2 regions of the Fenollaria sporofastidiosus genome follow, and region 1 is predicted to be linked to the other one. Evidence: predicted binding sites of a transcription regulator. Region 1 holds the regulator's gene; the other holds the start of a gene.
The links. Region 1 encodes HrcA, which represses chaperone genes, less so after heat shock. Its sites were predicted from a motif close to TGTTAGCACTCNNNNNNNNNGAGTGCTAACA; they were not measured.

Region 1 (11,600 bases):
GTAGATCTCCAACTATGAAGTTTACATTTGTAACCTCGTTTAGCTTTTTATTTTCGTTAGCAATGTAGACGCTCATTGGATCTATATCAACACCTAGAGCTTCGCTTGCACCTAGCTTTGATGCTGCGATTGATAGTATGCCGCTTCCTGTACCTATGTCAAGAACTTTCATGTGAGGCTTCATATACTCCTCAAGCTTCTTTATGCATAAAGCTGTTGTTTCGTGTGAGCCAGTTCCAAATGCCATGCCTGGCTCTAATTTAATGATCTCTTCTCCATCTTTCTTTTCATACTTTTCCCATGTTGGAACTATGACTATAGTTTTGTTTGGCTTTAAAATCTTAAAGAATTTTTTCCAATTGTTTTGCCAATCACTGTCGTCAATAATTTCCTTAGTAAATTCTCCTCCAAGCTCTTCAATATGAGCCTTAATCTTAGCTTCTCTCTCGTCGTTGTCAGAAATGTCATCTAAGTAGATGGTAAATCTTATATAACCTTGTTCTAATTTTATTAGGTCGTCATCATATAAGTCCCAAGCATTTTGTCTTTCTTGGAATATCTTTAAATCGTCTGGATCTTCTATAGCCATGTTGTCAATACCAAGGTCAGATAAGAAAATTTCGACCCTTTCTTCATATTCTTTTTTAAATTTTAATTTAATTTCTCTATAATTCATTTTAACTCCTATAGCTTTTCTTTTATTTTTTCAAAAAATGATTTTTTCTTAGGCTCATAATCAAAATTCATATCCTTAAAGTGCTTTATTAAGGATTCTTTTTGTTCATTAGTCAAATTCTTTGGCACATCAACCTTGACTACAACATATAAATCGCATCTATAGTTTTTGTGAAGTGGATATAAACCCTTGCCCGCAATTTTAAACTTCGTATGACTTTGAGTTCCTTCAGGTATATTAAGCTTCACCTTGCCATCAAGCGTATCGACTTCAATCTGATCACCTAAAACTGCTTGCAAATAATTTATGCTAACGCTTGTATATAAATCATCGCCGCTTCTTTTAAATTTTTTGTTCTCTCTTATGTCGATGTAAACGTTTAGGTCGCCATTTGGTCCGCCATTCTTGCCAACGCTACCTTCGCCTCTTATGCTGATAACGCTGTCTTCACGAACACCCTTTGGCACATTGACAATAATCTTTTTCTTTTTCTTTTCAGTACCATTGCCATGGCAGTGTGGACACTCCTCAGTAATTATCTCTCCTGTTCCGTGGCAGTCGGGGCACACATCACTTTGAATGAAGACTCCAAATGCCGTTCTCTTCTCTTTTCTAATAGTGCCTCTACCAGAGCATGTCGTACATGTCTTCTTACTGTCCTTATCCTTTGCTCCGCTTCCGTGACATTGTGAGCACTCTTCTACTCTGTCTATCTCTATCTCTCTTTGAGTACCATTGAGAACATCTTCTAGTTCTATAGTAAGGTTATACCTAACGTCCTCTCCATACATAGGCCTTTTACTTTGTGCAGCTGATGATGAAAAGCCTCCGAAGCCGCCGCCAAATATATCAAAGATGTCTCCAAATATATCATCAGAGAAGCCTCCATATCCACCAGCACCCGCTCCAGCATTTTGAAACATCGACTCGCCATATGTATCATACTGTTTTCTCTTCTCAGCATTACCCAAGACTTCATAAGCAGCAGATATCTCCTTAAACCTTGCTTCAGCTTCTTTGTCTCCAGGATTAAGGTCTGGATGATACTTCTTTGCAAGCTTTCTATATTGAGTTTTTATCTCTGCTTCAGTCGCAGTTGACTCTATCTCTAAAACTTCGTATAAATCTTTCAAAACTTACACCCTTTCTAAATGTAAAATACTTATCATATACATTATATTATACCAAATATACGTGAAAAATAAAAGTATATGCTTCGCTTTATGTAAAAAAAAAGAAGAATGAAGCTGATCTCCATTCTTCTTAATCTAAATCTAATAAATCTTATTTATCTTCGTCAACAACTTCATAGTCACCATCAACTACATCGTCATCGCCTTTATGTTCTTCAGAGCCTTGTGCACCTGCTTGTGGGCCAGCTGCACCTGCCTGTGCATTTTGTTTATATAGCTTTTCAGAAACTTTGTAGAAGGCTTGTGTTAGATCTTCTGTCTTCTTCTTCATATCATCGTAGTCTGAGCCTTCACTTGCTTTCTTAAGGTCAGCAAGTTTTGCTTCGATGTCTTTCTTTTCATCGTCAGAGATTTTACCTTCAAGGTCCTTCATAAGTTTTTCTGTTTGATATATCATTTGATCTGCGTTGTTCTTTACTTCGATATTTTCTTTTTTCTTCTTATCTTGTTGAGCAAACTCTTCTGCTTCTTTAACTTTTTTATCTATGTCTTCTTTTGATAAGTTAGATGAAGCTGTGATAGTAATCTTTTGTTCCTTGCCTGTACCTAAGTCCTTAGCTGATACATTAACAATACCGTTAGCGTCGATATCGAATGTTACTTCGATTTGAGGAATTCCTCTTGGTGCTGGTGCTATACCTTCTAGTTGGAAGCGTCCAAGTGTTGTATTGTCAGCTGCCATCTCTCTTTCACCTTGAAGCACGTGTATATCAACTGAAGTTTGTGAGTCAGATGCTGTTGTGAATATTTGTGACTTTCTTGTAGGTATAGTTGTGTTTCTTTCAATAAGTCTTGTAGTAACTCCACCTAATGTTTCTAGTCCAAGTGATAGTGGTGTAACGTCTAGTAACAATAAGTCTTTTACTTCACCTGTTAATACTCCACCTTGTATAGATGCACCGATAGCAACACATTCATCTGGGTTGATGTCCTTTTGTGGATCTTTGCCGATGATTTGTTTAACTGCTTCTTGTACAGCTGGGATTCTTGTTGAACCACCAACTAGTAATACTTTGTCGATGTCTTTTGCATCAATACCTGCGTCTTTGATAGCCATTCTAACTGGCTCAGTTGTTTTTTCGACTAAGTCGTGAGTAAGTTCATTGAACTTAGCTCTTGTTAAGTCCATGTTCAAGTGAAGTGGACCAGCTGCTGTAGCAGAGATAAATGGCAAGTTAATGTTTGTTGTCATTGTAGTAGAAAGCTCTTTCTTAGCTTTTTCTGCTGCTTCTTTTAATCTTTGTAAGCTCATCTTGTCTTGAGTTAAGTCAACGCCATTTTCCTTTTTAAAGTTGTCTGCGATATAATTTATAATTCTTTGGTCGAAGTCATCTCCACCAAGTTTGTTATTACCTCTTGTAGCAAGTACTTCAAATACACCGTCGCCTACTTCTAGTATTGAAACGTCGAATGTACCACCGCCAAGGTCATATACCATAATCTTGTGTTGACCGTGTTCTTTGTCCATGCCATAAGCAAGTGCTGCTGCTGTTGGCTCGTTAATAATTCTCTTTACTTCAAGACCTGCGATCTTGCCAGCATCCTTAGTAGCTTGTCTTTGAGCGTCTGTAAAGTATGCAGGAACAGTGATAACTGCTTCTGTAACTTTTTCTCCCAAGTAGCTTTCTGCGTCTGATTTTAATTTTTGTAATATCATTGCTGATATATCTTGTGGTGTATAATCTTTTCCGTCTATGTCAATCTTGTAGTTACTACCCATCTCTCTTTTGATTGATGATATAGTTCTGTCTGGATTTGTTATAGCTTGTCTTTTAGCTGTTTCTCCTACTAATCTTTCTCCGTCTTTTGTGAATGCAACAACTGATGGAGTAGTTCTGTTACCTTCTACGTTAGGAATGATTATAGCTTCTCCACCTTCCATTACTGATACACAAGAGTTTGTTGTACCTAAGTCAATACCAATTATTTTTCCCATAATATATTTCCTCCTTAATAATTTTTTTATTTATTTACAATAACCATGGCATGGCGAATAACCTTGCCATTGTACTCATAACCTTTTTGTAATACTTCTATGATTTGATTTTCTTTATACTCATCGTTGTGGCCCATAGATACCGCTTGATGAAAATCTGGATTGAAGTCCTCGCCTAGTGCCTTTAATTCAACTATGCCCTTTGCTTTAAGAGCATCCTTAAGTCCTTCATAGATAAGTACCATACCTTCCTTAAAAGAACCACTCTCGCTGTCATGCTCCAAGGCTCTCTCGAAGTTATCAATGACAGGTAGTATTTGATTTGCGATGCTAACAACGCCTATCGATACAAGGTCGTCCTTCTCTTTCTCAACTCTCTTTTTATAGTTTTGAAAGTCCGCTTGTAGTCTTACAAGCTTTGTTTGCATGTCGTTTATCTCATTTGCTAAGCCGTCTTGATCTTCACTAGTCTCTTTTTCTTCGCTAGCTTCTTCATTTATAAGCTTTTCATTATCCATATCTTCATTAATACTTTTATCTTTCTTCATCTAATCCCTCCTAAAATAAATCATCCATATGAAAATCATCAAATATAGAAAGAACTTTTTTGTAGTCAATTCTCATTGGAGCTATTAATCCAAAAGTAACTTCATTATCTAAGATGTTTACGTTCTTTAAAACTAGGGCAATGTTGTTGAAGATATCTATATCATTTTCATTGCCTATCTTGATAACAAGATCCTTATCCAAATTTTCACTCTCAAGCAAATCTAGTAGACCTCTTTTATCTTCGAGAAGCTCTATAAGCTCTTTAGCCTTATCAAAGTCTGCATACTCTGGATAGTTTAAAATCTTATTTATCCCTTCAAGGAATATGCTGTTCATATTATTTGCCTTGTCTTCTTGTGAAAACTTTTCCAAAACACTCTCTAGAATGTCTCTATACTTAAGAAGGCTTTCCTTTTCATATTTTAAAGAATCGAAATCAACCGAGTCAATCGACTTACCAGCTAAATTCTTATTTAAAATATCCTTAAAGTACTGTAGCTCTTCTTCGTTTATATCTTCATTAAGTGTTATCAGTGTCTTATCTATAGCAAAGTTTTCATATACAAAGATGGCAAGTATTTTTTTATCGTCGACTTTTAAAAGCTCTAAGCTCTTAAGCTTTGTAGCACCGCTCTTTCTTATATAGGCTAGCGATGTAAAGTCTGTTAAGCTTGATAAAACTTTTGACATCTTTCCTATCATACTATCTAAGTTCTTCGACTTATCCTTTATATCATCTAAGAAAAATTTCTTCTCTGATGAAGATAAGTTTTCAAAGTCTTGCTTAAGCACCATGTCGACGTATAGTCTATACGCTTTTTGTGATGGCACCCTTCCACTAGAAAGATGAGTTTTGATTAAGTAGCCCGCTTCCTCAAGGTCTTGCATCTCGTTACGAATAGTTGCCGAGCTAAGACCAATGGACTCGTCTTTTGCAACAAGTCTCGAGCCAACCGGTTCACCTGTTTCATTGTATGAGCTGATTATAGCTTTTAAAATCTTTAATTTTCTCTCATCCAATTGATCACCTTCCATCATTTTTGTTAGCACTCTTACCTAGTGAGTGCTAACTCTATTTCTATTATACCCAATAAAATAAAAAAATCAAGCTTTTTTGAAAAATATTTACTTTTTTTTAAAATTTTTATTCAAAAAGCCTTATAAATATAAAAAAGGCGATATTATCATCGCCTTCTATATAGTAATCTATTGTTTATTATTAAGCTCGTCATTAATCTCTGATAAAAATTCTTTCATAAACTTATCTCTTTGATCAGCGAGCCTTTTTGCTTGATCCGTATTCATCATATCCTTTAATAGTAAAAGCTTCTCGTCGAAGTGTTTTAGTGAGTCCTCTATGCCACGCTTATGCCTTCCGCTATACATAAAGGTCCTCGCTATGCCAACTGCACCTATCGCGTCAAGCCTGTCTGCATCTTGCACTATACACGCTTCAAGAGTCTTTGGTTTAGCACCCTTGTTCTTTGTGAATGAAACTGAGTTAATAATCTCTACAATATCTTCTATCGCCTCGACATCAAAATTATTATCACTTAAAAATTTTCTTGCGTTTTCATTGTGCTTATTATTAAATAGCTTATGATCGTCCACGTCATGTAGAAGAGCTCCTAAATCTACGTAGAGCTCATTGCATTTATAAGCCGCCCTTATCATAGAAGCGTTCCTATACACTCTTAGGCTGTGATCAGCGCCGTGGCCGTCTGAGTTGCCACTAAAAATATTATCTAGATACTCAATTGCTCTTTTAATTATCTCGTCCATAGCCTCTCCTTATACAAAAAGTATTTCCACTTGGTTTGCAAGGTCCCTACCAAGCTCTGTGTAAAAGTATCTTCCGCCATCTTTTTTAAGTAGCTTTTCGTTCATTGCCTTAGTTAATTCTTCCTTATATATATCTTCAAAGTCTATATCGTATTTTTTATTGATTTCATTTATGATTATACCTTCGTTAGTCCTTAGCTTAAAAATTATATACTCACTTATCTTATCTTTTTTACTTAAGTCTTCTTCGTCGTGATAAATATTTTTCTTCACATCGTCAAAGTACTCGTTAAATGTATCCAAATTAAAAAATCTTTTGTCCTTAATAAGTGAGTGAGCCGCCATGCCAAGTCCTAGGTACTCATCCATGGACCAGTATTTGTAATTGTGCCTTGAGTAATAGCCATCCTTTGCAAAGTTTGATATCTCGTATTGCTTATATCCAAGCTCCTTAAGGTGACTTACTGCCTTTCTATATATGAGCCTATCTGTCACTTGGTCGTTCACTCTATATACGCCACTGTCTACTAAGCTAGTAAGCTTAGTTCCTTCCTCAAGTATAAGTGAGTAAAGCGATACATGATTGGCGCCTAAGTCCTTTGCTGCATCGATCGACGCTATCACATCTGATAAAGTCTCTGTAGGTAGTGAGAATATAAAATCAAGACTAAGATTGTCAAAATATTGTTTCGCTAATTTTATCTTCTCTCGCGCCTCCTCACCTGTGTGCAGCCTGCCTATGATTCTAAGCAGTCTATCGTTAAAGCTTTGTACTCCTATAGAAATTCTATTAATGCCTAGCTCTCTATATGCTTGTAACTTTTCTTCACTTATGGAGTTTGGATTTGTTTCTATGGTAAACTCGTAAGTCTCATCTAAGATTATAGCCTCAGCTAAGCCATTCACAAGGCGAGTTAATTCATCTACGCTTAATAATGATGGTGTGCCTCCACCTATAAATATAGTGTCGACTACGTAATCCTTTAAGAGCTCCTTATTGTTTTTTATCTCTAATAATAAATGTTCTAGATACTCCTTCATTCTGCTTTGATTAAAAATAGAAGATGTAAAATCGCAATATTTACATCTTCTTTCACAGAAAGGAATATGTATATATATTCCTAATTTATTCATTATTTCTTTTCCTTGTACTTCAATACTGATAAGAAAGCTTCTTGTGGAAGCTCTACTGAGCCGATTTGACGCATCCTCTTCTTACCTTCTTTTTGCTTTTCAAGTAGTTTCTTCTTTCTTGAAATGTCGCCGCCATAGCACTTTGCAAGAACATCTTTTCTAAGTGCCTTGATTGTTTCTCTGGCTATAATCTTTGAGCCGATGGCTGCTTGCAATGGTATTTGGAATTGATGTCTTGGTATAACATCCTTTAGTCCTTCGACTATGGACCTACTTCTTTCGTAAGCATTCGACTCGTGTAGTATCAAGCTGAACGCATCGATTAGGTCGCCGTTGATAAGTATGTCAACCTTAACAAGATCGCTTCTTTGATAACCTGAAATTTCATAATCAAGCGATGCATAGCCCTTAGTGTTGGACTTAAGTGCATCGAAGAAGTCATATATAACCTCGTTTAACGGCATCTTGTAGTGAAGTGTAACTCTTGTTTGATCAAGATACTCCATATTTATAAACTCACCACGTCTGTTTTGGCATATGTCCATGATGGCTCCTACATAATCCTTTGGAGTCATAATCTCTGCATCAACGACTGGCTCTTCCATGTAATCGATCTCGCTTGGATCAGGAAGGTTGGATGGGTTTTGTATAAATATTGTTGAGCCATCTTTCTTATGAACTTCATATATAACTGATGGAGCAGTAGTAATTATGCTTAGGTTAAATTCTCTTTCTAGTCTTTCAGTAATTATCTCCATGTGAAGTAGTCCTAGGAAGCCGCATCTAAAACCAAAGCCTAGTGCTGCTGAGTTTTCTGCTTCAAAAACAAGTGAGGCATCGTTAACTTGTAGCTTTTCAAGTGCTTCTCTAACGCTGTTGAAGTCCTCGCCCTCTGCTGGATATATACCGCAGTAAACCATAGGTACTACCTTCTTATATCCACTTAGTGGCTCAGCAGTAGGATTGTCAAGATATGTGATGGTGTCACCTACTCTAGCGTCCTTTACATTCTTTATTTGTGCAGTGAAATAACCTACTTCTCCCGCTTCAAGTGTATCCTTCTTTAGTAGTGATGTATTGTTTACACCAACTTCATCAACTTCAAAAGTAGATCCCGTTTGCATCATCTTGATCTTTGTACCCTTTTTAATCACGCCATCAAAAACTCTGATGTAGCAGATAACGCCTCTGTAAGCATCGTATACAGAGTCAAAGATAAGAGCCTTAAGTGGCTTGTCCTTATCGCCATTTGGTGGTGGTACATTCTTTACTATGTCTTCTAAAACATCTTCAATGTTTAGTCCGCTCTTTGCACTAATAAGTGGCGCCTCACTAGTATCAAGGCCAATGATATCTTCAATCTCTTCCTTAACTTCTTCAGGTCTTGCACTCGGTAAGTCCATCTTATTAATAACAGGAAGTATCTCTAGGTCTTGGTCTATAGCTAAGTACACGTTTGATAATGTTTGCGCTTCAACACCTTGAGTTGCGTCAACAACTAGTATAGCACCTTCACACGCCTTTAGTGACCTACTAACTTCATAGTTAAAGTCGACGTGGCCCGGTGTGTCTATAAGGTTAAAGATATAGTCATGACCATCCTTCGCTTTATATATTAGACGTATAGCCTTTAATTTAATTGTTATTCCTCTTTCTCTTTCAAGGTCCATGCTATCTAAAACTTGCGATTGCATCTCTCTTTGAGTAAGTAGTCCAGTCTTTTCGATAATTCTGTCAGCCAAAGTAGATTTACCGTGGTCTATGTGAGCAATTATTGAAAAATTACGAATATATTTTTGATCCATCTTATCATCCTATCTAAATAATTTTAATTTATTCAAAGGCCAAAATCTAAACACGGCCTTACCTTGTAAATATGACTTCTCTATAGGGCCGAAACTTCTCGAGTCATAAGAGTTTCCTCCTTCTCTGTTGTCACCCATAACGAAGTAGCATCCTTCTGGCACAACCCAGTGGTTACCGTTTTGTTCGCTAGTCTTTCTATCTAAGTATGGCTCATCAAGTGCCTTGCCATTGACAAAGACCTCACCATCGATGATATCGATAACATCGCCTGGTAGACCAATGAGCCTTTTAATATAGTGGTCGCCGTTTGTCTTCTCTCCCTTAATGACAACTATATCTTGTCTTTTAGGCTCCTTAAAGTACTTAAAGAGCTTCCACTCAAAGACCCTGTCACCTGTATGTAGAGTCGGCTCCATCGATATCCCCTCTACCCTTGTTAGAGCAAAGACAAAGTTTACTAAGAAAAGTGTTATGACAACCGTCGAAACGATAGAGACTATCCACGACTTTATGTCATCGGCTTTAGCCTTAGCAAGCGCCTCTGCCGCTTCTAAAACTTCATTTTCACTCGCAGCTTTTGCTTCAATATCTATATTATCATTTATATTATTATCATTATTGTTAAAATTGTTCTCCATACAAAGACCTCCTTTTTAATTATAACATATTTTGCACTCTAATTGCATAAGAATGATGAATTTTTTTATCTCTATACAAGGAAGAATACTTTGTGTTATAATGTTTATAGTATAAACGCAATATAATTAGAAAGAAGTTGATAGATTAGATGCCTATATTAAACTTAAATGATGCAAACGAAGTAAAAAGATACGACGACTTCCTTCGCAAGTCTCAGTACAGTTTCTTGACTCAGGACAGAGCGTGGGCGAAGATAAAAAATAATTGGTCCGAAGACTATGTCTACTTAGAAAAAGATGGAGCTATATACGCTACTATGAGTATACTATCTGTCAAGGCGGTAGATGATAAGTACTTATTATATGCGAACAGAGGACCAGTGTGCGATATATATGATAAGAAAACTGTTTTAGCTCTAGTTGATGAAGTGAAAAAATTAGACAAGTTCAAGGATGCCTTTTTATTAAGATTCGATCCAGCCGTTCTCTATGATGAGAAACTTCTTGAGCTATACAAGGGTGCAGAATTAAAACTAAGAACGAGAGGCACTGATGAGCATAGCTTCATACAGCCAAGAAGGAACGCCATCATCGATATAAGTAAGTCTGAGGATGATATACTGAGAGGCTTCCACTCAAAGACTCGCTACAACATTCGCCTAAGCTACAAGAAAAATGTTACGACTCGCATCTCACAAAGTGATGAGGACTTAGAGATATTCTTCGAAGAAACTAAGGTCATGGCTGAGCGTAACGGCATAACATATAGACCGAAGGACTACTTCAAAAGGCTCATCGATAATTACGATGCGAAGATTTTCTTAACAGACTTTGAAGCTACTCCTCTATCTAGCGCGATACTCATCATGTATAAGGACTACGCGTGGTATATGTACGGTGCATCAAACAATCTTCACAGAAACTATATGCCAAACTATCAAATGCAGTGGGAGATGATTAAGTATGCAAAGGCTCATGGCGCTATGCGCTACGACTTTGGCGGCATATTTAAGCTTGATGATGAAGATGGTCTATACAGATTCAAAAGAGGCTTCTTAAACGAAGAGGACTTCACTGAGTTTATAGGTGAGTTCGACTTAGTTGTAGACGAAGAAGCATATAATAAATATTTAAGTAAATAATTTTGCATTAGAAAAGCTCTTCTCGTTTGAGAAGAGCTTTCGCTTTGTATATATTAAAATATTAGCAAGTATGTTCAGAGTTTATTAAATAATAAAGAGTCTTAACTGGTACTCCAGTTGAGCCTTTCTTGTATTGTGCATAGTCCTTTGAAGTGTCTGAAGTTCCTGCTATGTCCATGTGTATCCAAGGAGTTCCTTCCTTAACAAAGTTTTCAAGGAACATACCAGCTGTGATCATACCAGCGCCGCCAGGTACTGAGTTAAGTAGATCAGTCATAGTTCCCTTAACCATGTCCTTATACTCGTCATCGTTAGGCATTACCCATAGCTTTTCATCTGCTTTCTTAGATGCTTCATGCATTTCATTCATAAACTCATCGTTGTTTGTAACAACACCTGTTCTATATGAGCCAAGTGCAACAACGCACGCTCCTGTAAGTGTTGCAAGGTCAACTATCCTGTCAGCCTTAAGCACTTCACCAGCATAGTATATAGCATCTGCTAGAGTAAGTCTACCTTCAGCATCAGTGTTTGCTACTTCTATAGTCTTGCCTGACATAGAACCGATTAGGTCGCCAGTCTTATATGCCTTGCCAGAGATTAAGTTTTCACATGAAGCTACAACTGCTACAACATTCTTCTTAACTTTGTTCTTGGCAATAGCGTGCATTGCGCCTATAACAGCACCTGCTCCACCCATGTCCATGTGCATAGTTGCCATGCCTTGTGGGTGCTTGATGCAAT
Region 2 (11,600 bases), 250 kb from region 1:
ACTTGCATTGGGTCAATTGCATCCTTTACTATTTGACTAGCAAGTTCAACGTTTTCAAGACATGTTAAGTTTTGAACTAGATTGTAGAATTGAAATACAAAGCCTATATCATATCTTCTGTAAGTGGTAAGTTCTTTTTCATTGTATTTTTGTATGTCTTTGCCATCAATTAGAATTTCTCCTTCATCAGCAGTATCCATACCTCCAATTATGTTTAATAGAGTTGACTTTCCTGCTCCTGACGGGCCAACTATAACAACTAATTCACCTTTATTAAATGAAAAATTAATATCATTGTTAGCAACAATAACGCTATCGCCCATCTTATACCTTTTATACATATGTTTTACATCTACAAACATTTTCTCACCACTACCTTAAACTAACTATTTAGAAAGTGCCTCGTCAATAGCTTTTGCCGCCTTCTTTCCAGCACCCATTGCTTCAATAACAGTTGCGCTTCCTGTTACTACGTCTCCACCTGCATATACATAATCACGTGAAGTCTTTTCTGCATCATTAACAATGATGCAGCCTTTTTCATTAAATTTAATGCCTGTACTTGTTTCTTTAATAAGTGGATTAGGTCTTGTGCCAAGTGCCATGATTACAACATCAGCATCTATTTCAAACTCTGAGCCATCAATCTTAATTGGTCTTTGTCTGCCTGATGCATCAGGTTCGCCTAATTCCATCTTTATGCATTTTACTTTGTTAACGTCACCATTTTCATCTGCTAGAATTTCAATAGGACTAGTTAAGAACATAAAGTTAATGCCTTCTTCTTTTGCATTTTCAATCTCTTCTCTACGTGCTGGCATATCTTTATCTTCTCTTCTATAAACAACTGTAACATTTGATCCAAAACGTCTTGCAGTTCTAGCTGCGTCCATCGCAACGTTTCCTGCTCCTACAACAACTGTATTTACACCTACTCTGATAGGTGTTGCAGTGTCTTCTAGATATGCTTTCATTAGATTTGTTCTTGTTAAATACTCATTTGCGGAGAAAACACCGTTATAGTTTTCGCCTGGAATATTCATAAATACTGGAAGCCCAGCACCTGTGCCTATAAAGATGGCATCATACTCATCCATAAGCTCATCTACAGTTACAGTTCTACCAAGTATTGTATTTAATTTGATGTTAACTCCTAAAGATTTAATGTTTTCAATCTCTTTCTTAACAACTCCGTCCTTAGGAAGTCTAAATTCTGGTATACCATAAGTTAAAACTCCACCAGCTTCATGAAGTGACTCTATTAATGTTACTTCATAACCCATTTTTGCTAAATCTGCTGAGCAAGTAATTCCAGAAGGTCCGCTTCCAACAACAGCTACTTTTTTACCATTGCTTTTAGCATCTTTCTTGATTCGAATACCGTTCTTTAGTGCATAATCACCAGCATATCTCTCTAATTTACCTATAGCGATAGATTCGCCTTTTTTACCAAGAATACATGTCATTTCACATTGATTTTCTTGAGGGCAAACTCTTCCGCATACAGCTGGAAGTGTAGTATATTTAAACAATTCCTCAGCGGCTTCACCAGGTTTATTCTCTGCAAGCTTATGTATAAATGAAGGTATGTCTATGTTCACTGGACACATCTTAACGCATTGTGGATTCTTACATTGAAGGCATCTTTTGGCCTCTATAACACACTCATCCTCTGTATAACCGTAACATACTTCTTCAAAATTCTTAATTCTTTTATCAGGATCTTGATATTTTACTTCAGTTCTTTTAAATCTATCCATTATCTTAATCCTCCTATCAAATTGCAGAAGTGCTTTCCTTCCTTCTCTACCTTGGAATATTGTCTTGATCTTCTTAAAACTTCGTCCCAATCAACTAAGTGTCCGTCAAACTCAGGTCCATCTACGCAAGCAAAAACAGTCTTTCCATCAACAGTCAATCTACAAGCTCCACACATACCGCTTCCATCTACCATGATTGTGTTCATTGAAACTATTGTTTTAATATTGTGCTCTTTTGTTTTTAAGCACGCAAATTTCATCATTATCATAGGTCCAACAACGATTGCATATGTATATTTCTTGCCTTTATTTGTAATTAGATCTTCTAAACAATTAGTAATAAGTCCGTTAAAACCGTATGAGCCGTCATCAGTTGCAACATAGACGTTCTTAGCAATCTTTTTCATCTCATCTTCTAGTATGATTAAATCCTTGCTTCTAGCTGCAATAATAACATCTACATCGACTCCGTTGTCATGCATCCACTTAACTTGTGGATAAACAGCTGCTGTTCCTAAGCCTCCAGCTAAAAATACTATAGATTCTTTCTTAAGTTCTTCAAGTGGAATGTTTATAAAATCACTAGGCTTTCCAAGTGGTCCACACACATCTTTTACTGTGTCACCTACATTAAGTTCTCCTAGCTTTTGAGTGGTAGCACCAATCTTTTGAACAGCTATCATAACAGTGCCGTCTTCTGGATTGCTATCACAAATAGTTAGAGGTAACCTTTCTGACTTTTCGTCGATAATAATAATTAAAATTGTCCAGGTAGAGCTTTTTGCAATATCTGGAGCTTTTATGTACATAAGAAATGTATTTAAAGCAATATCTTTTTCTCTGTAATTTCGTACACTTTAAAACCTCCTCGATAAAATTTAAGTACTCAAATATACATATATGATATCATAAAACAAGTAAATTTTCAATATTTTAAAATAAATAGGCTCACAAAATGAGCCCCTTTACTTATTATTTCACTTAATATTTTACTCTTTAAAATTTATTTTCTCAAAGTTTAAGAATAATATAAATATCAAAATTAATAATTCAATAGCAACTAAAATTTGTACAAATAGTTTGTTTTGTTCAAATGTGCCTCCAAACACTCTAAAGTACGATAAAAGGAGTGGTATAAATAAAATTATTGCTAATATAAGTTTGTTTTCCATCTGTCTTCTATAGTAGTATTCGTTGTCATCTACGCCTAATACTTCTTCTATGCTCTCGCCAACTTTTGGTTTTGCTAAAACATATATGTGAGTAGCAAAAAGACTAGCTTTATAAGATATATCTTTAGAATTACTATCAAATGTTGCTGCCATAAATGAGAATAACGATATTTGTGATGCGCTTATAGGATATTGAAAAATTTCAATATCATTCTTCCTCGCATATGCTAGAAATGATTTAACATCTTTTTCTGGGCCCTTGAAATAATAAACTTTGTATTCGTATTTAGACTCTGTTTCTTCAAATTCAAAAAATGAACCTCTTAAACTGCTTAATTTATAATTCTTTTCTCCTAAATCATTAAGCCACTTTTGCATTGAATATATGGGGTCTAAAAATTTTTTAAACTTTTTCATTAAATAACTCCATTTTGATTATTGTTGCTCATGGCCATCTCAAGTACTATAAACGCAAAGCCAAAAACAACTGCAGGTATTACCCATGCAAAGCCTTCTGATCCTAGTGGAATTCTATCTAAGAAACTTCTAATTTGTTCGAATTTTCCGATATTAGCAATAGTATCAAGTAAACTTGCCATAAATGCTCCAAGTGTTGCGCCTTTATATATAGCTTTATACTTAATGCGAGTATCAAATAAGTTCAATAATATTATGACAATTGCAACTGGATATAAAACAGAAAGTATTGGTCCTGAGAAAGTTATTATAGAATCTACGCCATTAGTTGATACTATAGCGCTAAATAAGCACGTGAAAATAACTATATGTTTGTATTTTAACTTACCATGAGTTAAGTCTGAGAAAAACTCTCCTGCTGTTGCCGTAAGACCTATAGATGTAGTAAGACACGCAAGAGCAACGGTTAAAGCTAAAGCGATTGTACCGTATTGACCCATAATCTTGTTTACCATAAATATCAAGTTAGCGACTCTGTTAGGATTATCAGCATCTATAGTAAGAAATTCGCTTCCAGTACCGCCTATGAATACAAGTCCGCCATAAACAAAAGCTAAGCAAAGTGCAGCAATAATCCCAGAGATAACTGTCATCTTGAACATATCATTTTGGCTTGTGTAGCCTCTTTTCTTAACGCTGCTAATAACTATTGTTGCCATAATTATTGATCCTATGGCATCCATTGTTTGGTAACCTTCCTTAAAACCTTTAACAAAGTTAAGAGTGCTACCAGTGTTTTAGGCACTCCAATAGGTTTTATAATTGATAATATAATTATTGTAAATAGAATAACTAAAAGTATTGGTGTTAATATTGAGCCTATCTTGTCTACTACTTTTGATTGGTTTAATGTAAAAATAATGTTAAACCAAAGAATACTATAGCTACTAAGATTGGGCTGACATTACCAAATAAAGGTTGTATTGCTATTTCATATGTAGTGGCGCATGTTCTAGGTATTGCAAGTAAGGGTCCTATACATATCATTATTAATGAGCCAAATAAAATTGAAAATGTTTTGTTTACCTTGCCTGCAACATCTTCTAGCTTTCCTCCAGCTTTAGCTGCAGCTACAACTCCAAGTATAGGCAGTCCTATACCGGTCATCATAAAGCCAATCATTGATAGGAACCACTTGTCACCAGATATAGCTCCAAGTGTTGGTGGGAAAATAAGGTTTCCTGCTCCTAAAAACATCGCAAATAATGCAAAGCCAACTACCAATGTGTCAATAATTTGTTTTCTTTTCACTTCAATCCCTCCAGTACCATAGTTATTATACTATATCTATTATTTAATGTAAATATATTTTAGCATTTTGTAACGTTCTAAAGTATTATTGTTAGTGCTGTTAGGTGTATATGAATAACAGTGCTAAAGCAAAAGGTATATGACATTATATAAGTCAGATTAATTATGTATGATAATATATAAAATCTTATCATACATACAAACATAAAAATAACTCACAGCCTAAGCCATGAGTTATTTTTATATTTATTTTGTCTACATCATTGGCATTCCACCAGGCATGCCTCCAGCCATTGGCGCATCTTCCTTAGGAATGTCTGCTACTGCTGCCTCAGTTGTTAATATCATTGATGCAACTGATGCTGCATTTTGAAGAGCTGATCTAGTTACCTTTGTTGGGTCAACTATGCCTGACTTAATCATGTCAACATATTTGTTATTAAGCGCGTCGAAACCGATACCATCTTTTTCGTTCATTACGTTTTCAACTACAACTGATCCTTCAAGACCTGCGTTTTCAGCAATTTGTCTTACTGGTTCTTCAAGAGCTCTTAGTATGATCTTAACACCAGTCTTTTCGTCGCCTTCAAAGTCATCAACTATAGCTTTCAAAGCTTTGATTGAATCAGCTAAAACTGTTCCACCGCCTGGTACTATACCTTCTTCAACAGCTGCTCTAGTTGCTGATAAAGCGTCTTCGATTCTAAGCTTTCTTTCTTTTAATTCTATTTCACTAGCTGCACCAACTTGAACAACTGCAACGCCACCAGTTAATTTAGCTAATCTTTCTTGCATCTTTTCTCTATCGAAATCAGAATCCGAAGCTTCGTATTGAGTCTTGATTTGTTTAACTCTAGATTCAATTTCTTCTTTATTTCCTGCTCCATTAACAATAACAGTTGTTTCTTTGTCAACTTTTACCTTTTGAGCAGTACCAAGTAGATCTATTGTAGCTTCTTTTAGGTCATAACCTAGTTCTTCAGAAATAACTTTTGCACCTGTTAAGATAGCAATATCTTGTAGCATTTCTTTTCTTCTGTCACCAAAACCTGGAGCTTTAACTGCAACACAGTTGAATGTTCCTCTAAGTTTGTTAACAACAAGTGTTGCCATTGCATCGCCTTCAATATCTTCAGCTATTATCAATAATGGTTTTGATTGTTTAACGATTTCTTCAAGTACAGGAAGTATTTCTTGAATGTTTGTAATCTTCTTATCAGTAATCAAGATATAAGGATTGTCAAGTTCTGCTACCATCTTATCAGTATCAGTTACCATGTAGCTTGAAACATATCCTCTGTCAAATTGCATACCTTCAACTACTTCTAATGTTGTACCCATTGACTTAGATTCTTCTACTGTTATAACTCCGTCATTACCAACTTTATCCATAGCATCAGCTATAAGTTTACCAATTTCTTTATCTCCAGCTGAGATTGAAGCAACTTGTGCTATAGCATCTGATGATTCAACTTTCTTTGAGTATGATTTAATAGTTTCAACAGTCTTTTCAACAGCTTTTCTAATACCATTTTGTAGTATCATTGGGTTAGCACCTGCAGCTATATTCTTAAGTCCTTCTCTGATTATAGCTTGAGCAAGTAATGTTGCTGTAGTAGTTCCGTCACCAGCTATATCGTTTGTCTTAGTAGCAACTTCTTTTAATAATTGTGCACCCATATTTTCAAATCTGTCTTCTAATTCGATTTCTTTTGCTATAGTAACACCATCATTAGTAATAAGTGGTGAACCAAATGTCTTATCAAGAACAACGTTTCTTCCCTTAGGTCCTAGTGTTACTTTTACAGTGTTTGCAAGTATATTAATACCTGCTTCCATTTTATGTCTTGCTTCTGCATTGAATTTAATATCTTTTGCCATAGTAATACCTCCTAGTCTTCTACAACTGCAACAATGTCAGCAAATTTTAATACAGTATATTCTACTCCATCGATCTTTGCGTTAGTTCCTGCATATGTTGAGAATATAACTTTATCTCCAACTTTAATTTCTTTTGCTTTCTTTTCATCATTAGTGATATCAGCACCTATTGCTATAACTTCTGCCATAACAGGAGCTTCCTTTGAAGCACTTGGTAGTACAATGCCTGATTTAGTTTTTTCTTCTGCTTCTAATTTTTTAATAACTATCCTATCGGATAATGGTCTTAATTTCATAATCTATTCCTCCTTACAATTTTATATAAATTCGTTTGTTAGCACTCGTCACTATTGAGTGCTAACAATTATTATATTGTAGTCAATATATTAAATATACAAGATAACATAATTTGAATTAAATAGAAATATTGAATAATTTTATTTATTATCTGTTCTATTCTCTTCTTTTTCATCTTTTAAAATTTTCTCTCATATAATAGAATAGATATTGTTGTGCGTATCCTGAAAGCTCACCGAATCTTCTTTGTCCATCCTCTTGTATAAGCTTCTTATTTTTCACTTCTCCTCCGTAGTAAAGTTCCTCCATGACTCTCTTAACCCAAACGTCGACCGGAAACGAGTCAGTTCTGCCTAAGCCAAATAGTAATATGCATTGAAAGACTTTCTCGCCTATGCCTGGAACTTCTAGTAATGTTTTTCTAATATCATCTACACTCTTCTCTTTAAGTTCATCAAAGTTAATTAAGCCTTCCTGAACCATCCTTGATGCAATAACTATCCTTTCAGATCTAAACCCTGCTCTTGCATACTCTTTTATATCTTCTGCTTTTGCATTTGACAGAGCCGCTGGACTTGGAAAAGCATAATACTCCTCATCATCAAATGGATTATTAAGTCTTTCTCCATACATATGAGAAATTTTCTTTATAGTGTTCTTGATGTTCTTTATCTGATTGTTAGCACTTATAATAAATGATATGTATGTTTCAAACGGATCTTGCTTAAGTATCCTCATACCGCCACCAAAGCCAATAGCCTTGCTTATTACTTCGTCGTTAAGAGAAAGTTTTTCTTTTATCGCATCGTAATCAGTATTTAAGTCAAAATAGTTCAAAATTTCATTTTCATCTGAAAATCACCCACTATCTCTATAGCACCATCTATAGAGCGTGCTTCTAAAACCATATCTCTAAATATAAATCTATATGCTTCTTCGTCTAGCTTTTCCATCTGAATGCTTGACCGCACTCAAATATATGAGAAGGGACAAAGCTAGTCTGTCCCTTTAATATTATCTTATTCATTATTTTATTCTTCTTATCCTCTCTTAATACTTTAAACGCTTGCTTTAGTGTCATTCTGTTTCCGTATTGAAGTGTACCTAATCTGTATATGTCACAAGCTAATTTATAAATTAAATATGCTGATATTACAAGTATTGCAAATGATATAGCTACCTCAGCGATTGATATATTTAACATACCTGCCCTTATAAACATGACAAATGGAGATGTTAATGGGAAGTATGATAAGAATGTAACAAAACTAGATTCCCATCCAGTAGTTAATGCAAATATAGCTCCAAAATAAGCAAGTACTATCAAAATAGTTGCTGACGATATTGACTGACTTACTTCTTCTATCTTGTTTACTAAAGCTCCAAGTGTAGCAAATATAAATAAATATAAGAAGAAACCCGCTATCATAAACAATATAAATATAACTAAAATTTGTATTGGTGCGCTTGTCATGCTAAATAATCCTGACCAAAATTCTTTATTGAATATATATCCTACTCCAAAACCTATAAATATGGCAGAAACTTGTAGAACCGCACTAAATACTGTTGCTAATACTTTGCTTAATATCAAGTACTTTGGTTTAGTTGATGTGATTAAAAGCTCCATAGTTCTGTCGTTCTTTTCTTTAGCAACAGATGTTGCAGTTATTTGACCATATGTTAGTATAATCATATATAACAAGAATAACAAGATATAGATGATAAAATAGTTTTGCTTTGAGTCTTTTCCTAAGATGACTTCATTTATTTGATATTGATTTGCTTCTAAGGATTTTATTTTAGAATAGTCAATACCTTCTGCTTCAATAAGCTTTTTGTATCTGTATTCATTTAAGACTCTGTCTAAGCTATCGCCCATATCAGTAAGTTTAGAGTTTAATACAAATTTTTGAATTGAGTCAGCATCGATAATTGCACCTCTATCAAGTTCTTTACTTAGTACATCATCTTTAAGCTTTTCTTCGTCAGTATATATATGAACTTCATAATTGCTTAAAAATGATTTTAATTCACTTTCGTCGACGCTCTCATCATTTATAATTATTCCTAGCTTTTGTGTCTTACTCATTTCATTTGTGATTGATTTAAATAAATTGCCTTGAATAAGTCTTGGTGCAAAGGCTGCAAGCAAGGCTAAAACAAAGAATATCGCAGTAGTTATCTTATACGATTTATTTTTTATTAGCTGCTTGAACTCAAATGAAGTAATTAATTTTATCTTATTTAGCATCGTTATCACCTACCGCTTCTATAAATATCTCTTCAAGACTTGGCTCATACTTGGCTATAGCTCTAAAATTATCTTTACTTATAGCATAATTAGCTAGTTCACTAGCTTTATCAGATGTTCTTACAATTATCTCATTGTCACTAATCTTAACATTATCTTGTCCGACCATATCAAAATATCTTGTAAATAATTTACAGCATCATTGTAAAACTTAGTCTTAATCTTCCCTCGCCCATATTTTTCTTAATTTCTTTAAGATCTCCAGTCAAAACATTGCTGCCATCTTTAATAAGAGCGATATTGTCGCAGAAGTTTTCAACATGGCTCATTTGATGTGATGAGAATATTAATAAAGTACCACTAGCAACAGCTTCTTTGATTAAATCAATAAGTATTTGTGAGTTAACTGGGTCAAGACCAGAGAATGGCTCATCAAGGATGATGATATCTGGCTTATTTATAAAGGTTTGTATGATTTGTATCTTTTGTTGATTACCCTTTGATAAAGTATCAAGATTTTTTGATTTGTATTCACTTAGCTTAACTTTTTCAAGCAGCTCAAGTGCATTATCATGACTTTCTTTTTTAGAAAGTCCTTTTATTCTTCCAAAGTAAATAAGCTGATCAAGTATGGCAGTTTTTGCGTACATACCCCTCTCTTCAGGTAAATATCCAAGTTTTATCTCTTTTCTATCAATTGGTGCACCGTCAATCAGTATCTCTCCGCTATCAGCTTTAAAAACGTCCATAAGTATCCTTATGGTAGTCGTCTTACCAGCACCGTTCCTTCCTAAAAAAGCAGTTGAACTACCGGAGCTTGTCTCTAAGTTAATTCCGTGTAAAACTTCTTTTCCAGCGAAGGATTTTTTAATGTCAATTAATTCTAGTTTCATTAATTACTCTCCTTTCTAGGTCTGCCCCTCTTCTTTGACTCTCTATATAGTCCTAATTTTTTATCATATACAATATCTTTTGCTCTATTAACATAGTCATCACTTGTGAAAGTGCCATCGTTTTTGCATTTAAGTAAATAGTTTAGTGTGAATAAGCTCTCCGATAATGGCACATTCTCAACTATGATGTCCTTATCTAAATCAAGTACAGTCGGAGCAAAGTTCCAAATCGCCTTTATACCAATTTTTTCATAAGTCCTAGCAACATCTCTCGCACTATTACTAGTAACAGCTATGACACCTATATCAATAATATTATTCTTAGCAAAATTCTCAAGTTCAGATATGTTTCTTACCTTGATGCCGTTAAAGCTAAGACCTATCATATTTGGATTGCTATCAAATAGACCAATGAATTTAAAGCCACTACTTTCAAACTCACGCGACTGTATTATTGCTTGGCCAATATTGCCAACACCAGTCAAGATTAAATTCTTTTTATAATCAAGACCAAGAACACCTTTTAAGTCCATGTATATGGTCTCAACGTGATAACCATAACCTTGTCTGCCCTCAGCACCAAAAGTGTTTAAGTCAGCTCTGATTTGAGATGCGGTAAACTTAGTGTACGCTGATAGCTCACTCGAAGAGACCCTATGTACGCCCCTTGCGTATAGGTCTTCAAAAATCACATAGTATATTGGTAATCTTTTTATTGCGTTTATTGTAATATCACGAGCCATATGTCCACACCTTTCATTATTAGAACAAATATAGTATAACATATAGAGTTTTTCTTAGCAATATTTTTTTCTTTTATGTTATAATAGAACCGAGGTGTTTTTATGACTGTACTGGCATGTAATAATATAAAAAAAGTTTTTATTGACAAGTTAATTTTTGAAAACGTTTCTATTAATATAAATGAAGGCGAAAAGGTTGCCATAGTTGGTATGAATGGTACTGGTAAGTCAACTCTACTTAACATACTATCTGGCATGCTTAATTATGATGAAGGTAATATATTTATTTCTAAGGACACTAAGATTGCCTACCTTGAACAAAACACAACTATAAGAAGCAATTTAAGTGTTTATGATGAGATGAAAAAGTCGATGAAGCACCTAATTGACCTTGAAGATGAACTAAGAAATTTTGAAGATATCATAGCTAAAGATCCAAGCGAGGAGAATATGGATAGATACTCTTTTCTTCTTGAAGATTTTGAAAAGAAAGGCGGATATACATATGACGCTGAGATAAAAAAGGTTTTAACTGGTCTTGGCTTTTCTGAAGAACAGTTTGATCAAGCATTTAACTCTCTAAGCGGCGGACAAAAATCTAAACTAATGCTTGCGAAGGCTCTTATACAAGAGTCTGACATACTTTTCTTAGACGAGCCAACTAACCATCTTGATATCGACTCTATGGAGTTCCTTCAAGACTACATCAACTCATTTACAAGGACAGTAGTTATGGTTAGCCACGATAGATATTTTCTAAATGCGACTTGTAATAAGGTTATACTTATAAAGGATCACACTACTCATGAGTACAATATGGGCTATGAAGAATATATCAAGCAAAGAAAGATAAATGAAGCAATTCAAGAGAA

Region 2: the regulator HrcA is predicted to act here: its motif matches at 6,874-6,904, upstream of KO172_RS06570 (co-chaperone GroES).

The regions. Positions count from the first base shown of each region.
Region 1 is NZ_OW968186.1:1,086,910-1,098,509, reverse strand. Features, by position in the region: gene prmA (50S ribosomal protein L11 methyltransferase) at 1-676, opposite strand, end outside; gene dnaJ (molecular chaperone DnaJ) at 685-1,809, opposite strand; gene dnaK (molecular chaperone DnaK) at 1,961-3,805, opposite strand; gene grpE (nucleotide exchange factor GrpE) at 3,832-4,353, opposite strand; gene hrcA (heat-inducible transcriptional repressor HrcA) at 4,364-5,392, opposite strand; gene KO172_RS05265 (HD domain-containing protein) at 5,561-6,136, opposite strand; gene hemW (radical SAM family heme chaperone HemW) at 6,146-7,270, opposite strand; gene lepA (translation elongation factor 4) at 7,270-9,075, opposite strand; gene lepB (signal peptidase I) at 9,085-9,714, opposite strand; gene KO172_RS05245 (lipid II:glycine glycyltransferase FemX) at 9,864-10,856, shown strand; gene KO172_RS05240 (leucyl aminopeptidase) at 10,918-11,600, opposite strand, start outside.
Region 2 is NZ_OW968186.1:1,334,864-1,346,463, forward strand. Features, by position in the region: gene KO172_RS06535 (ABC transporter ATP-binding protein) at 1-362, opposite strand, end outside; gene gltA (NADPH-dependent glutamate synthase) at 387-1,760, opposite strand; gene KO172_RS06545 (sulfide/dihydroorotate dehydrogenase-like FAD/NAD-binding protein) at 1,760-2,569, opposite strand; gene KO172_RS06550 (DUF2812 domain-containing protein) at 2,750-3,349, opposite strand; gene KO172_RS06555 (branched-chain amino acid transport system II carrier protein) at 3,349-4,068, opposite strand; gene KO172_RS08245 (branched-chain amino acid transport system II carrier protein) at 4,080-4,286, opposite strand; gene KO172_RS06560 (branched-chain amino acid transport system II carrier protein) at 4,256-4,660, opposite strand; gene groL (chaperonin GroEL) at 4,916-6,541, opposite strand; gene KO172_RS06570 (co-chaperone GroES) at 6,553-6,837, opposite strand; gene KO172_RS06575 (DNA-3-methyladenine glycosylase family protein) at 7,010-7,675, opposite strand; gene KO172_RS06580 (ABC transporter permease) at 7,779-9,092, opposite strand; gene KO172_RS06585 (DUF4162 domain-containing protein) at 9,082-9,261, opposite strand; gene KO172_RS06590 (ABC transporter ATP-binding protein) at 9,284-9,985, opposite strand; gene KO172_RS06595 (redox-sensing transcriptional repressor Rex) at 9,985-10,728, opposite strand; gene KO172_RS06600 (ABC-F family ATP-binding cassette domain-containing protein) at 10,831-11,600, shown strand, end outside.